DNA from 3 places in the Streptomyces sp. MCA2 genome. Region 1 is predicted to be linked to each of the others. Evidence: riboswitches for the same ligand, from Rfam matches in the RefSeq annotation. Region 1 holds a riboswitch; each other region holds the start of a gene.
What was found. Region 1 has a riboswitch for thiamine pyrophosphate ahead of thiO (glycine oxidase ThiO). Riboswitches for the same ligand answer to the same signal wherever they lie in the genome.
Positions count from the first base shown of each region.

Region 2: linked by a shared signal. The riboswitch ahead of thiC (phosphomethylpyrimidine synthase ThiC) and the one ahead of thiO (glycine oxidase ThiO) in region 1 are both predicted to bind thiamine pyrophosphate.
Region 3: linked by a shared signal. The riboswitch ahead of M8I34_RS37330 (thiamine ABC transporter substrate-binding protein) and the one ahead of thiO (glycine oxidase ThiO) in region 1 are both predicted to bind thiamine pyrophosphate.

Region 1 is NZ_JAMJFM010000070.1:28,372-32,420, reverse strand. Features, by position in the region: gene M8I34_RS37070 (Rv2175c family DNA-binding protein) at 1-353, opposite strand, end outside; gene M8I34_RS37065 (FAD-dependent oxidoreductase) at 473-1,714, opposite strand; TPP riboswitch at 1,867-1,979, shown strand; gene thiO (glycine oxidase ThiO) at 1,977-3,200, shown strand; gene thiS (sulfur carrier protein ThiS) at 3,197-3,424, shown strand; gene M8I34_RS37050 (thiazole synthase) at 3,548-4,049, shown strand, end outside.
Region 2 is NZ_JAMJFM010000001.1:101,204-105,252, reverse strand. Features, by position in the region: gene M8I34_RS00465 (SsgA family sporulation/cell division regulator) at 2-424, shown strand; gene M8I34_RS00460 (YibE/F family protein) at 608-2,014, opposite strand; TPP riboswitch at 2,086-2,242, shown strand; gene thiC (phosphomethylpyrimidine synthase ThiC) at 2,236-4,032, shown strand.
Region 3 is NZ_JAMJFM010000072.1:7,558-11,606, forward strand. Features, by position in the region: gene M8I34_RS37320 (CarD family transcriptional regulator) at 1-96, opposite strand, end outside; gene rlmN (23S rRNA (adenine(2503)-C(2))-methyltransferase RlmN) at 380-1,486, shown strand; TPP riboswitch at 1,520-1,640, shown strand; gene M8I34_RS37330 (thiamine ABC transporter substrate-binding protein) at 1,744-2,817, shown strand; gene M8I34_RS37335 (ABC transporter permease) at 2,850-4,049, shown strand, end outside.

The sequences.
Region 1 (4,049 bases):
GCCTGGGCCCGGCGCTTCACCTCCGTGCCGCGATTCTCGCGCAGCGCCTGGGCGGGCGTGCCGGGCAGGCTCTCATCCGGGGTGAACAGCCACTCCAGCATTTCCTCGTCGGTGAAGCCGTCGTCCTTGAGGAGGGTGAGGGTACCGACGAGGCCCTTGACCACCTTGTCGTCCTGGATGAAATCGGCGGGCACATGCAGCGCCCTGTTCTCGCCGCGGCGCACCGCGATCAGCTGGCCCTCCTTGACCAGCTGCCGCACACGCGTCACCTCGACGCCGAACTGTTCGGCGATGTCGGGGAGGGTGAGCCAGGCGGGGACGAGTCCATCGATGTTTGCGTCAATCTCGGTCACAGGACAAGCCTGCCACCTCGCACTGACAGCCGGTAGCCGGGCATCGCCATCAGGGGCTTCCTCACACCGGAGGGTGACGGCGGACCCCCCGGGCGACCGACGGGCAGGGACCGCCCGGGCTACAGCGCCGCGGCCTTCAGCGGCAGGGACGCGTTCGCGGCCCGCTCCCGGTCCAGCGCCACGCCCCGCTCGATCAGCTTGCGCCCCTGGGCCAGATCCCGCGGCCGCCCCACGGCCAGCAGCGCGACGAGCCGCCCCTCCCGCAGCCAGATCACCGACCAGGCGGCACCGGTCGGATCGCCGCGCCAGACCAGTTCGTCGGCGTCCCCGTGATGGCCCGCGTACTGCACGAACCGCCCGAACTGCTCCGACCAGAAGTAGGGGACGGGGTCGTAGACCACCCCTTCCGCCTCGCCGCGGGCGATGTTCTCGGCGACCGTACGGGGGCCCTGGAGGGCGTTGTCCCAGTGGTGGATCAGCAGGCGGGTGTCGTAGCGGGCCGACGGGAAGGAGGCGCAGTCGCCGACCGCGTAGACATCGGCCACGGAGGTGCGCAGCTGCTCGTCGGCCAGTACGGAGCCGTCCTGCGGCGAGACCTCGATGCCCGAGCCGGCCAGCCAGCCGGTCGCGGGCCGGGCCCCGATCCCGATGACCACCGCGTCGGCGGGCAGCGTCGTGCCGTCCGCGAGGGTGACCGCGCCCGCCGTGACGGACGCGACCCGCGCGTGGGTGCGCAGCTCGGCTCCGGCGTCCGCGTACCAGCCGGTCATGTGGGCGGCGACCTCGGCGGGCAGCGCACCGGCCAGCGGGCGGTCGGCGGCCTCGACGACGGTGACCGCGCAGCCCGCCTCGCGCGCCGCCGTCGCGAACTCGGCACCGATCCAGCCGGCGCCGACGACCACGATCTCGTGCTGGGCGGCGAGCACCGGCCGCAGCCGCTCGGCGTCGTCCAGGGTGCGCAGCAGATGGATGCCGGGCAGCCCCTCGCTGCCGGGCAGCACGATCGGGGCGGCGCCGGTCGCGAGGACCGCGTAGTCGTAGGGGACCGGGCCGTCGGCCGTCTCGATCACGTGGGCGTCCGGCACCAGGGCGGTGACCGGGCGGCTGAGGTGGAGTTCGATGCCGAGCCCGGCGAAGTCGATGTCGAAGGTGGAGCCCTCGGCCTTGCCCAGCAGCACCGCCTTGGACAGCGGCGGACGGTCGTAGGGCTGGTGGGGCTCGTCGCCGAGGAGCGTGATCGCGCCGCGCCAGCCCTGTTCGCGCAGGGCGACCGCGGTCTGCACACCCGCGATTCCCGCGCCGGCGATCACCACGTGCGGCGTGCGGTCAGGGGCCTGGGAGGACTTGCTCTGCTCGCTCACCCGATCACTCTAGGACGGTCTGTGACGCCGCTCGCAGCAGCGCGCAACGAGATCTCTGACACAGCGTCACGGCCGGCTCGGCCCGGGCGCCGCCCACCGGCGCCCGGGCGCTGCCTTACGGCGCGTCGCGGCACCGTATTAGGGTGAGCGATACACGCACTCGCGGGAGCCCGGACGCACCGGGCTGAGAGGGAGGCTGGCCGGCCTCCGACCGTACGAACCTGATCCGGGTCATGCCGGCGAAGGGAGGGGCTGGACACCCATGCAGGCATCTGCCACACGAGCGAATCCCACCCCGCGGAGCCCTGATGTGCTCGTCATCGGCGGCGGCATCATCGGCCTGGTCACCGCCTGGCGGGCGGCCGTCCGCGGGCTGAGTGCCGCCGTGGCCGACCCCGCGCCCGGAGGCGGCGCGGCCCGGGTCGCGGCCGGGATGCTGGCCGCGGTCACCGAGCTCCACTACGGCGAGCAGACCCTGCTGGGCCTCAATCTCGCCTCCGCGCGGCGCTACCCCGGCTTCACCGAGGAGCTGGAGGAGGCCGCCGGGCAGCGGATCGGCTATCGGCGCTGCGGCACGCTGGCCGTCGCGCTGGACGCCGACGACCGCGCCCACCTGCGCGAACTGCACGCCCTCCAGATCCGCTCCGGACTGGACTCGCAGTGGCTCACGGGACGTGAGTGCCGCCGCCTGGAGCCGATGCTGGCCCCCGGGGTGCGCGGCGGGCTGCGGGTGGACGGCGACCACCAGGTCGATCCGCGCCGGCTGGCGAGCGCCCTGCTGACCGCCTGTGAGCGCTCCGGGGTGGTCTTCCACCGCAGCGCCGCCGTGCGGCTGACGGTCGACGGCGGCCGCGCCTCCGGCGCCGAACTCGCCGACGGCACACGGGTCCCGGCCGGTCAGGTCGTCCTGGCCGCGGGCAGCCACAGCGGCCGGCTCGCCGGAGTGCCCGACGAGGTGCTGCCGCAGGTACGGCCGGTCAAGGGCCAGGTGCTGCGGCTCCGGATGCCGGACATGCCCGCGGGCAGCCCGGCCTTCCTCTCGCGCACCGTACGGGCCGTCGTACGCGGCGGCCCCCTCTACCTGGTCCCTCGGGAGAACGGCGAACTGGTCGTCGGCGCCACCAGCGAGGAGCTGGGCTGGGACACCACCGTGACCGCGGGCGGGGTCTACGAGCTGCTGCGGGACGCGCACGAGCTGGTCCCGGGCATCACCGAGCTGCCGCTCGTCGAGACCTGCGCCGGGCTGCGCCCCGGCTCCCCCGACAACGCCCCCCTGCTCGGGCCGACCGCGCTGCCCGGCTTCCATCTGGCCACCGGCCACTTCCGCAACGGCGTGCTGCTGACGCCGGTCACCGGTGACGCGATGGCCGAGGTGCTGGCCACCGGCCTCCTCCCCGAAGAGGCCCGCCCCTTCTCCCCCGCGCGCTTCACCCCCACCACCCCGGGGCCCGAGCGCACCCGTGCCCCAGAGGAGCAGGCCGTATGAACGCCGCCACCCCCACCCCGACCGTCTCGGTGTCCGTCAACGGCGAGGCCCGCGAGGTCCCCGGCGGGCTCACCCTCGACCGGCTCGTCGCGACCTTGTCCAAGGCGCCCGCCGGGGTGGCCGCGGCGGTCAACGAAATCGTGGTGCCGCGCACCCAGTGGCCCACCACCCCGCTCGGCGACGGCGACCGCGTCGAGGTGCTCACCGCGGTCCAGGGAGGCTGACCCGCAGACATGACCGACACCGCAACCCTCCGGGGAACGACCCCCGCCACACCCGACAGCGCCTTCGCCGCGGGCTCCGACCCCCTCACCCTCGCCGGCACCACCTTCACGTCCCGTCTGATCATGGGGACCGGCGGCGCGCCCAGCCTCGACATCCTGGAGCGGGCGCTGCTCGCCTCCGGTACGGAGCTGACCACGGTCGCCATGCGGCGGCTGGATCCGACCGTGCAGGGCTCGGTGCTGTCCGTACTGGAACGGCACAAGATCAAGGTGCTGCCGAACACCGCGGGCTGCTTCACCGCGGGCGAGGCGGTGCTCACCGCCCGGCTCGCCCGGGAAGCGCTCGGCACGGACTGGGTCAAGCTCGAGGTCGTCGCCGACGAGCGCACCCTGCTGCCCGACCCGATCGAGCTGCTCGATGCCGCCGAGACCCTGGTGGACGACGGCTTCACCGTGCTGCCCTACACGAACGACGACCCGGTGCTGGCCCGCAAGCTGGAGGACGTGGGCTGCGCCGCGATCATGCCGCTGGGCTCCCCGATCGGCTCCGGGCTGGGCATCCGCAACCCGCACAACTTCCAGCTGATCACCGAGCGGGCCGGCGTCCCCGTCATCCTCGACGCGG
Region 2 (4,049 bases), on a different contig from region 1:
GATGACCGACACAGTTCAGGCAGAAGTGATCATGAGCTTCGTCGTCTCGGAGGAGCTCGCGTTCCGGATTCCGGTGCAGCTGGACTTTGCCAGCGCCGATCCGTACGCCGTCCGTCTCACCTTCGATCTGCCCGGAGATGCGCCCGTTACCTGGGCGTTCGGCCGGGAGCTGCTGCTGGACGGCCTGAGCCGGCAGTCCGGTGAGGGTGATGTGCGGATCGAGCCTGCCTCCCCCACACACCTCAGCGATGTCTTCATCAGCCTTCAGGTCGGCGCCGAGCGCGCGCTGTTCCGGGTGAGTGCGGCGCCGTTGGTCGCCTTCCTGGACCGTACGGACCGGCTCGTACCGCTCGGCAAGGAAGAGGTCTGCGACACCCTGGAAGCCGTACTCGACCAGATCCTCACGGAGGCCCCGGCCGGCTGACCCCGAGCCGGACGGACCGTCCACGCCGACGTCATACCGGGTACGCCGGTCCTCCCGCGTACCCGCGCACCTGTGGTGGCCCTTCCAGGCTGCGCTGCCTCCCTCCCTCGACCCGTGCCCTGCCCCTGCACGCGACACGTCGCGTGCCCGAAGTCGCCTGCCACGGGCCGCACTTATCCCCCGTCACTGCTTACGCCGCTTACCTCGTCCCCCGCGTCGGCTGGGCCGGCCCTCCGCGGTGCCTGTCGGCGCGCCGGCAGCGACGCTGGCCCCCGCATCCGCCCCGGGGCCCTGTCCGGCTCCTGCCCCGCCGTTGCTCTCCTGCCCGCCCAGGCCCTTCCGGTCCGCCGAGACGACCAGCGCTGCCAGCAGCGTCGTCAGCGGCACCGCGGCGACCAGTCCGATGCTGCCCACGAGCGTGCGGATGATCTCTTCCGCGACCACCTCGCTCGTGGCGACCGTGCCGACGCTGCTCTGTGCGATCGAGAACAGCAAAAGCAGCGGCAGTGCGGCGCCCGCGTAGGCCAGCACCAGGGTGTTGACGACGGAGGCGATGTGATCCCGGCCGATCCGCATCGCGGCGCCGTACAGCTTGCGCCAGCCGGCCGCCTGGTCCGCCTCCTTGAGCTCCCAGACCGCGGCGGTCTGCGTCACCGTCACATCGTCGAGCACACCCAACGACCCGATGATGATCCCCGCGAGCAGCAGACCGCGGATCTCGATGTCGGGGTACAGACCGTGCACCAGCCCGGTCGTGTCGTCCGTATTGCCGGTCAGTAGAGCCCAGTTGATGAATACCGAACCGAGCAGCCCGATCAGCAGCAGTGAGGCGAGGGTGCCGAGCACGGCCACCGACGTACGGGCCGTCAGCCCATGGCACAGGTAGAGCGCGATCAGCATGATCGCGCTTCCGCCGATCACCGCCACCAGCAGCGGATTGGAGCCCTGAAGGATCGCCGGGAGGATGAACAGCGTCAGGACCACAAAGCTGGCGGCCAGGGCCACCAGTGCGAGTACTCCACGCAGTCGGCCGACGATCACCACTGCGAGGGCGAAGATCCCGGCCAGCACCCACATCGGGAGCGATCGGTCGACATCGCTGACCGAGTACTGGAGATCCTTCGGCGCCTTGGGGGAGTACGCCACCACCACGTCCTGTCCGGTGGTGTAGTGGCGCAGCGCGTCCGGTGTCACCACCGTCTGGAAGGTGCGCCCGGTGTTCTCTCCCGTGGTGACCTTGATTGTCGCCTGCTGGCAGGGCTTGCCCTTGGCTGCTCCCCCGGTCGGTGGCTGTCCCGTCGGAGACGGCGGCTGGGGCTGCTGCTCGGCATGGACATCCGCACAGTTCACCTCCGCCACTTTGATGACTCTGGCCTGCTCCGTGGGCTGGTCGAAGCCGACGCCGGAGGGCTTATGGGAGGGCGCGCCGCCTGGCCACAGCACGACCAGACCGACCGCCACCGCAGCCGCGAAGGGGATCAGCACTGCGGCGATGACCTTGCGCAGATGCCGGGAGACCGGCGTGGCAGGGCCATGGCCGTGCGCGTGGGAGTGCACGGCGGACTGGTGGTGGGACTCGTGAGGGCTCACCGCCCGATCATCGCAAGAACTCGTGGGGCCCCCTGTTCACCCCGCCACATCGGCCGCTACCGTGGAGCCACCTTTGCAATCGCGGGAGCTCGGAGCACCGGGCTGAGAGGGCGCTGACCTTCGTCCCAGCGGCGTTTCACGTGAAACGCCCATGGACGGAAGCCGCTGCGTCGACCGCCGAACCTGTTACCGGGTAATGCCGGCGTAGGGAGTTGGGTCTCATGACTCTGCAGGATGCACGCACGCCCGAAAACGGAAACGGTGCCGGCGGCGGCAGTGAGCCGCAGATCGGCTGGCACAAGGGCTATGTCTCCGGATCGCGCGCGGACCTCCGGGTCCCGGTCCGGCGGGTGCACCTCACCAACGGCAAGGACGTGACGCTCTACGACACGTCGGGGCCGTACACCGACCCTCACATCGATACCGACGTCCGCCGCGGTCTGGCGCCGCTGCGGGAGAACTGGATCATTGCCCGCGGCGACACCGAGGAGTACTCGGGCCGCCCCATGCGGCCGGAGGACGACGGCCTCAAGCACACCTCGCCGCGCGGTGGACTCAAGAACCTTGACGCGGTCTTCCCGGGCCGCCCCCGCCAGCCGCGCCGCGGCCGTGACGGCGCCGCGGTCACCCAGCTCGCGTACGCGCAGCGCGGCGAGATCACCGCGGAGATGGAGTACGTCGCCCTCCGCGAGAACGTCACGCCCGAGTTCGTACGCGACGAGATCGCGGCGGGCCGCGCGGTGCTGCCGTCCAACATCAACCACCCGGAGATCGAGCCGATGATCATCGGCAAGAACTTCCTGGTGAAGGTGAACGCCAACATCGGTAATTCGGCGGTCACTTCCTCCATCGAGGAGGAGGTGGACAAGATGACCTGGGCGACCCGCTGGGGCGCCGACACGGTCATGGATCTGTCCACCGGCCGCAATATCCACACCACCCGTGAATGGGTGCTCCGCAACTCCCCCGTCCCCATCGGCACCGTCCCGCTCTACCAGGCGCTGGAGAAGGTCGACGGCAAGGCCGAGGAGCTGACCTGGGAGATCTACAAGGACACCGTCATCGAGCAGGCGGAACAGGGCGTCGACTACATGACGGTGCACGCCGGTGTGCTGCTCCGATACGTCCCGCTCACGGCCCGCCGCAAGACCGGCATCGTGTCCCGCGGCGGATCCATCATGGCCGCCTGGTGCCTGGCGCACCACCAGGAGTCGTTCCTCTACACGCACTTCGAGGAGCTCTGCGAGATCCTCGCCTCCTACGACGTCACCTACTCGCTCGGTGACGGTCTGCGCCCCGGCTCCATCGCGGACGCCAATGACGAGGCGCAGTTCGCGGAGCTGCGGACGCTCGGCGAGCTGAACACCATCGCCAAGCGGCACGGCGTACAGACGATGATCGAGGGCCCGGGACATGTCCCGATGCACAAGATCAAGGAGAACATCGACCTCCAGCAGGAGATCTGCGAGGAGGCCCCGTTCTACACGCTCGGCCCGCTGACCACCGACATCGCGCCCGCCTACGACCACATCACCTCCGGTATCGGCGCCGCGATGATCGCCTGGTGGGGCACCGCCATGCTCTGCTACGTCACGCCCAAGGAGCATCTGGGCCTGCCGGACCGTGATGACGTCAAGACCGGCGTCATCACGTACAAGATCGCGGCTCATGCGGCCGATCTGGCCAAGGGGCACCCGGGGGCCCAGGAATGGGACGACGCGCTCTCCGACGCCCGCTTCGAGTTCCGGTGGGAGGACCAGTTCAACCTGGCTCTCGACCCGGACACGGCCCGCGCCTTCCACGACGCGACGCTGCCCGCCGAGCCGGCGAAGACGGCCCACTTCTGCTCGATGTGCGGCCCGAAGTTCTGCTCGATGAAGATCAGTAGAAGCATCACAGAGCAGTTCGGTGGTGACGAGAGCTCGACGCCTGAGGAGATCGAGGCGGGGATGCTGGAGAAGTCCAAGGAGTTCGCGGCGGCCGGCAACCGCGTTTACCTGCCGCTGGCTGACTCCTGACGCGGGGGAGGGGAGCG
Region 3 (4,049 bases), on a different contig from region 1:
CCGGTCGCCCATCGCGAACTGCTTGGGAGGGCGCGTGACCGGGGGCTTGAAGGGGCTGGACGGCAGGTGGCGCCGGGCTACGGCAGGCTTTGTCATTAGCAGCAGTATGCGCCTGGTGAGCGGGCTGTCCCTAACACGCCTGCTAACGCAACCAAGCTGAGATCTCCGTCGGCGGTCACTTCTCACCCCGTTCCCATGGGTCCCGCGAGGCTGCGGACGCACCACCAGCTGGGTGCGAGTTGACGAGGTCATGCTGGTAGTCCGGCCGTCCGTGGGCCGTACGAGGCGGACCGCGAAGGGGAGAAGGCCGCAGTGGGTGACGGGCCCCTCGCCACTCGGACCTGGGCCCCCGTAAACGATCTGCCACACTGGACGGACCATGCCTGCACCCGGAGAACTCACTTTCGTCGCGCCGCGCGGGGCCAAGAAGCCCCCGCGGCACCTTGCCGATCTCAGCCCCGTCGAGCGTCGCGAAGCGGTGGCCGCGATCGGGGAGAAGCCGTTTCGCGCCAAGCAGCTGTCGCAGCACTACTTCGCCCGTTATGCGCACGACCCGGCGCAGTGGACCGACATCCCCGCGGCGGCGCGCGAGAAGCTGGCGAGCGAGCTGCTGCCGGATCTGATGAAGGTCATGCGGCACATCTCGTGTGACGACGACACCACGCGCAAGACCCTGTGGAAGCTGCACGACGGCACGCTCGTCGAATCCGTGCTGATGCGCTACCCCGACCGGGTCACCATGTGCATCTCCTCGCAGGCCGGATGCGGAATGAACTGCCCGTTCTGCGCGACGGGGCAGGCGGGACTGGACCGGAACCTGTCGACCGCCGAGATCGTGCACCAGATCGTCGACGGGATGCGGGCGCTGCGCGACGGCGAGGTGCCGGGCGGGCCCGCGCGGCTGTCCAACATCGTCTTCATGGGGATGGGCGAGCCGCTCGCCAACTACAAGCGGGTGGTCGGGGCGATCCGTCGGCTGACCGACCCGGAGCCCGATGGGCTGGGGCTGTCCCAGCGCGGCATCACCGTCTCGACGGTCGGACTGGTCCCGGCGATGCTGCGGTTCGCCGACGAAGGGTTCAAGTGCCGGCTGGCGGTGTCGCTGCATGCGCCCGACGACGAGCTGCGCGACACCCTGGTGCCCGTCAACACGCGCTGGAAGGTGCGTGAGGTGCTGGACGCGGCGTGGGAGTACGCGGAGAAGTCCGGGCGGCGGATTTCGATCGAGTACGCGCTGATCCGCGACATCAACGACCAGGCGTGGCGCGGTGACCTGCTGGGCCGGCTGCTGAAGGGCAAGCGGGTCCATGTGAACCTGATTCCGCTGAATCCGACGCCCGGCTCGAAGTGGACCGCCTCGCGCCCCGAGGACGAGAAGGCGTTCGTCCAGGCCATCGAGGCGCACGGGGTTCCGGTGACCGTTCGTGACACCCGCGGCCAGGAGATCGACGGCGCCTGCGGACAGCTCGCAGCCTCGGAGCGCTGACCGCCCGCTGGTACCGTGTGATCGAACAAATGCACATTCCGACAGGGGAGCGCCACAGCGCTGAGAGTGCGGAAGCGTCGTAGTCCTACGGTGCCCGCAGACCCTTGAACCTCGCCCGGGTCATTCCGGGTAGGAAGTTCGGTCGTCACTCATGCTGTTGCGCCCCGCCCGGATTCGCCTCCGTACGTCCTCCGACGTCGAGAGCCGCGGACACCGGGCGGGGCCGCGTCTCTTCCTGGCCAGCCAGGAGGAAGCCAGTGAGCATCACCAGCAGGATCACCGTCTCGGCGGTCGCCGCCGCGGTCGGGATAGCCGCGCTCGCCGCCTGCGGTACGCCGGGCGGCGGGGCGGACGCCAAGACCGTCACGCTCGTCAGCCATGACTCGTTCAACGTGTCCAAGTCGGTCCTGGCCGCCTTCGAGAAGGAGAGCGGCTACAAGGTCAAGATCCTCAAGGGCGGGGACGCCGGCAAGGCCGTCAACCAGGCGATCCTGTCCAAGGGCAACCCCCAGGGCGATGTGTTCTTCGGCATCGACAACACGCTGCTCTCGCGCGCTCTGAACGAGGGCGTCTTCAGCCCGTACGAGGCCAAGGGGCTGGCGAACGTGCCGGCCGGGCTACAGCTCGACAAGGGCGAGCACCGCGTCACCCCGCTCGACTACGGCGACATCTGCGTCAACTACGACCGCGGCTACTTCGCCCGGCACAAGACCGCGCCGCCGAAGACCTTCGACGATCTGCTCGAACCCCGGTACAAGGGGCTGCTGGTCACGGAGAACTCCGCCACCTCCTCCCCGGGGCTCGCCTTCCAGCTCGGCACCATCGCCAAGTACGGGCCGGACGGCTGGCAGGACTACTGGAAGAAGCTCAAGGCCAACGGCGTCGAGGTCGTCGACGGCTGGGAGCAGGCCTACTACGAGCGGTTCTCGGGCTCCGCGGCCGGCAAGGGCAAGGGCGACAAGCCGCTGGTGGTCTCCTACGCCTCCAGCCCGCCGGTCGAGGTGCTCGGCAAGAAGCCCGCGCCCAAGGAGGCACCCACCGGTGTCGCCACGGGCACCTGCTTCCGCCAGATCGAGTTCGGCGGTCTGCTCAAGGGCGCGAAGAACGCGAAGGGCGGCAAGGCGCTGCTGGACTTCCTGGTGAGCAAGGAGTTCCAGGAGGACGTACCGCTGAAGATGTTCGTCAACCCGGCGCGCAAGGACGCCAAGGTGCCGGAGCTGTTCACCAAGTACGGCGCCACGATCGACGAGCCGACGACGCTGCCTCCGGAGACGATCACCAAGAACCGCGAACAGTGGATCAAGCAGTGGTCCTCGCTCGTTCTGAAGTAACCCGCAGCCGGCGGCCCGCGCGGGGAACGGCGGTGCGGCTCGGCCTGATGGCGCTGCCGCTCGCCTTCTTCGCGCTGTTCTTCGCCTATCCGGTCGTGGCGATCGTCGGGCGGGGGCTGAAGGACGGCGGGCAGTGGCAGCTCGCCCGGATCGGGGCGGTGCTCGGCGACCCGGATGTCGTTCAAGTGCTGTGGTTCACCGTCTGGCAGGCGGCCGCGTCCACGGCGCTGACGCTGCTGGTCGCACTGCCCGGCGCCTATGTCTTCGCGCGCTTCGACTTCCCCGGCAAACAGCTGCTGCGGGCCGTGGTGGCCGTGCCGTTCGTGCTGCCGACCGTCGTCGTCGGCTCGGCCTTCCTGGCACTGGTCGGGCGTGGCGGGCTGCTGGACGAGCTGTGGGGCCTGCGCCTGGACACCTCGGTGTGGGCGATTCTGCTGGCGCACGTCTTCTTCAACTACGCCGTGGTCGTACGGACCGTCGGCGGGCTCTGGGGGCAGCTCGACCCGCGCCAGGAAGAGGCGGCGCGGGTGCTGGGAGCCGGCCGGTTCGAGGCCTGGCGGCGGGTGACCCTGCCGGCCCTGGGGCCCGCCGTCGCGGCCGCCGCGCTGATGGTCTTCCTCTTCACCTTCACCTCCTTCGGGGTGGTGCAGATTCTGGGCGGGCCCGCCTTCTCGACGCTGGAGGTGGAGATCTACCGGCAGACCGCGGACTTCCTGGATCTGCCGACGGCCGCCGTCCTCACCCTGATCCAGTTCGCGGCAGTGCTGGGCGTGCTGGCGCTGCACGCCTGGACGGTGCGGCGGCGGGAGTCCGCGCTGCGGCTCGTGGCGCCGTCGCAGACCGCTCACCGGCCGCGCGGCCGCGGCCAGTGGACGCTGCTGTGGGGGACCCTCGCCGTCATCACCGTCCTGCTGATCGCGCCGCTGGCCGTGCTCGTGGAGCGGTCGTTCGCCGGGCCGGACGGCTACGGAACGGTGTTCTACACCTCGCTGCGGTCCGCCGCCTCCGCCGACAGCACCTTCACCGTCGCGCCCCTCGACGCCCTGTGGAACTCCCTCGCCTACGCGGCCGCGGCCACCGCGATCGCGCTGGTGGTGGGCGGGCTGGCGGCCGCCGCGCTGACCCTGCCCCGGCTCCGCGGGGGCCCGTCCGGGCGGACGCCGCTGGCCGGCCGGTTCGTCCGCGGCTTCGACGCGCTGCTGATGCTGCCCCTCGGAGTCTCCGCGGTGACC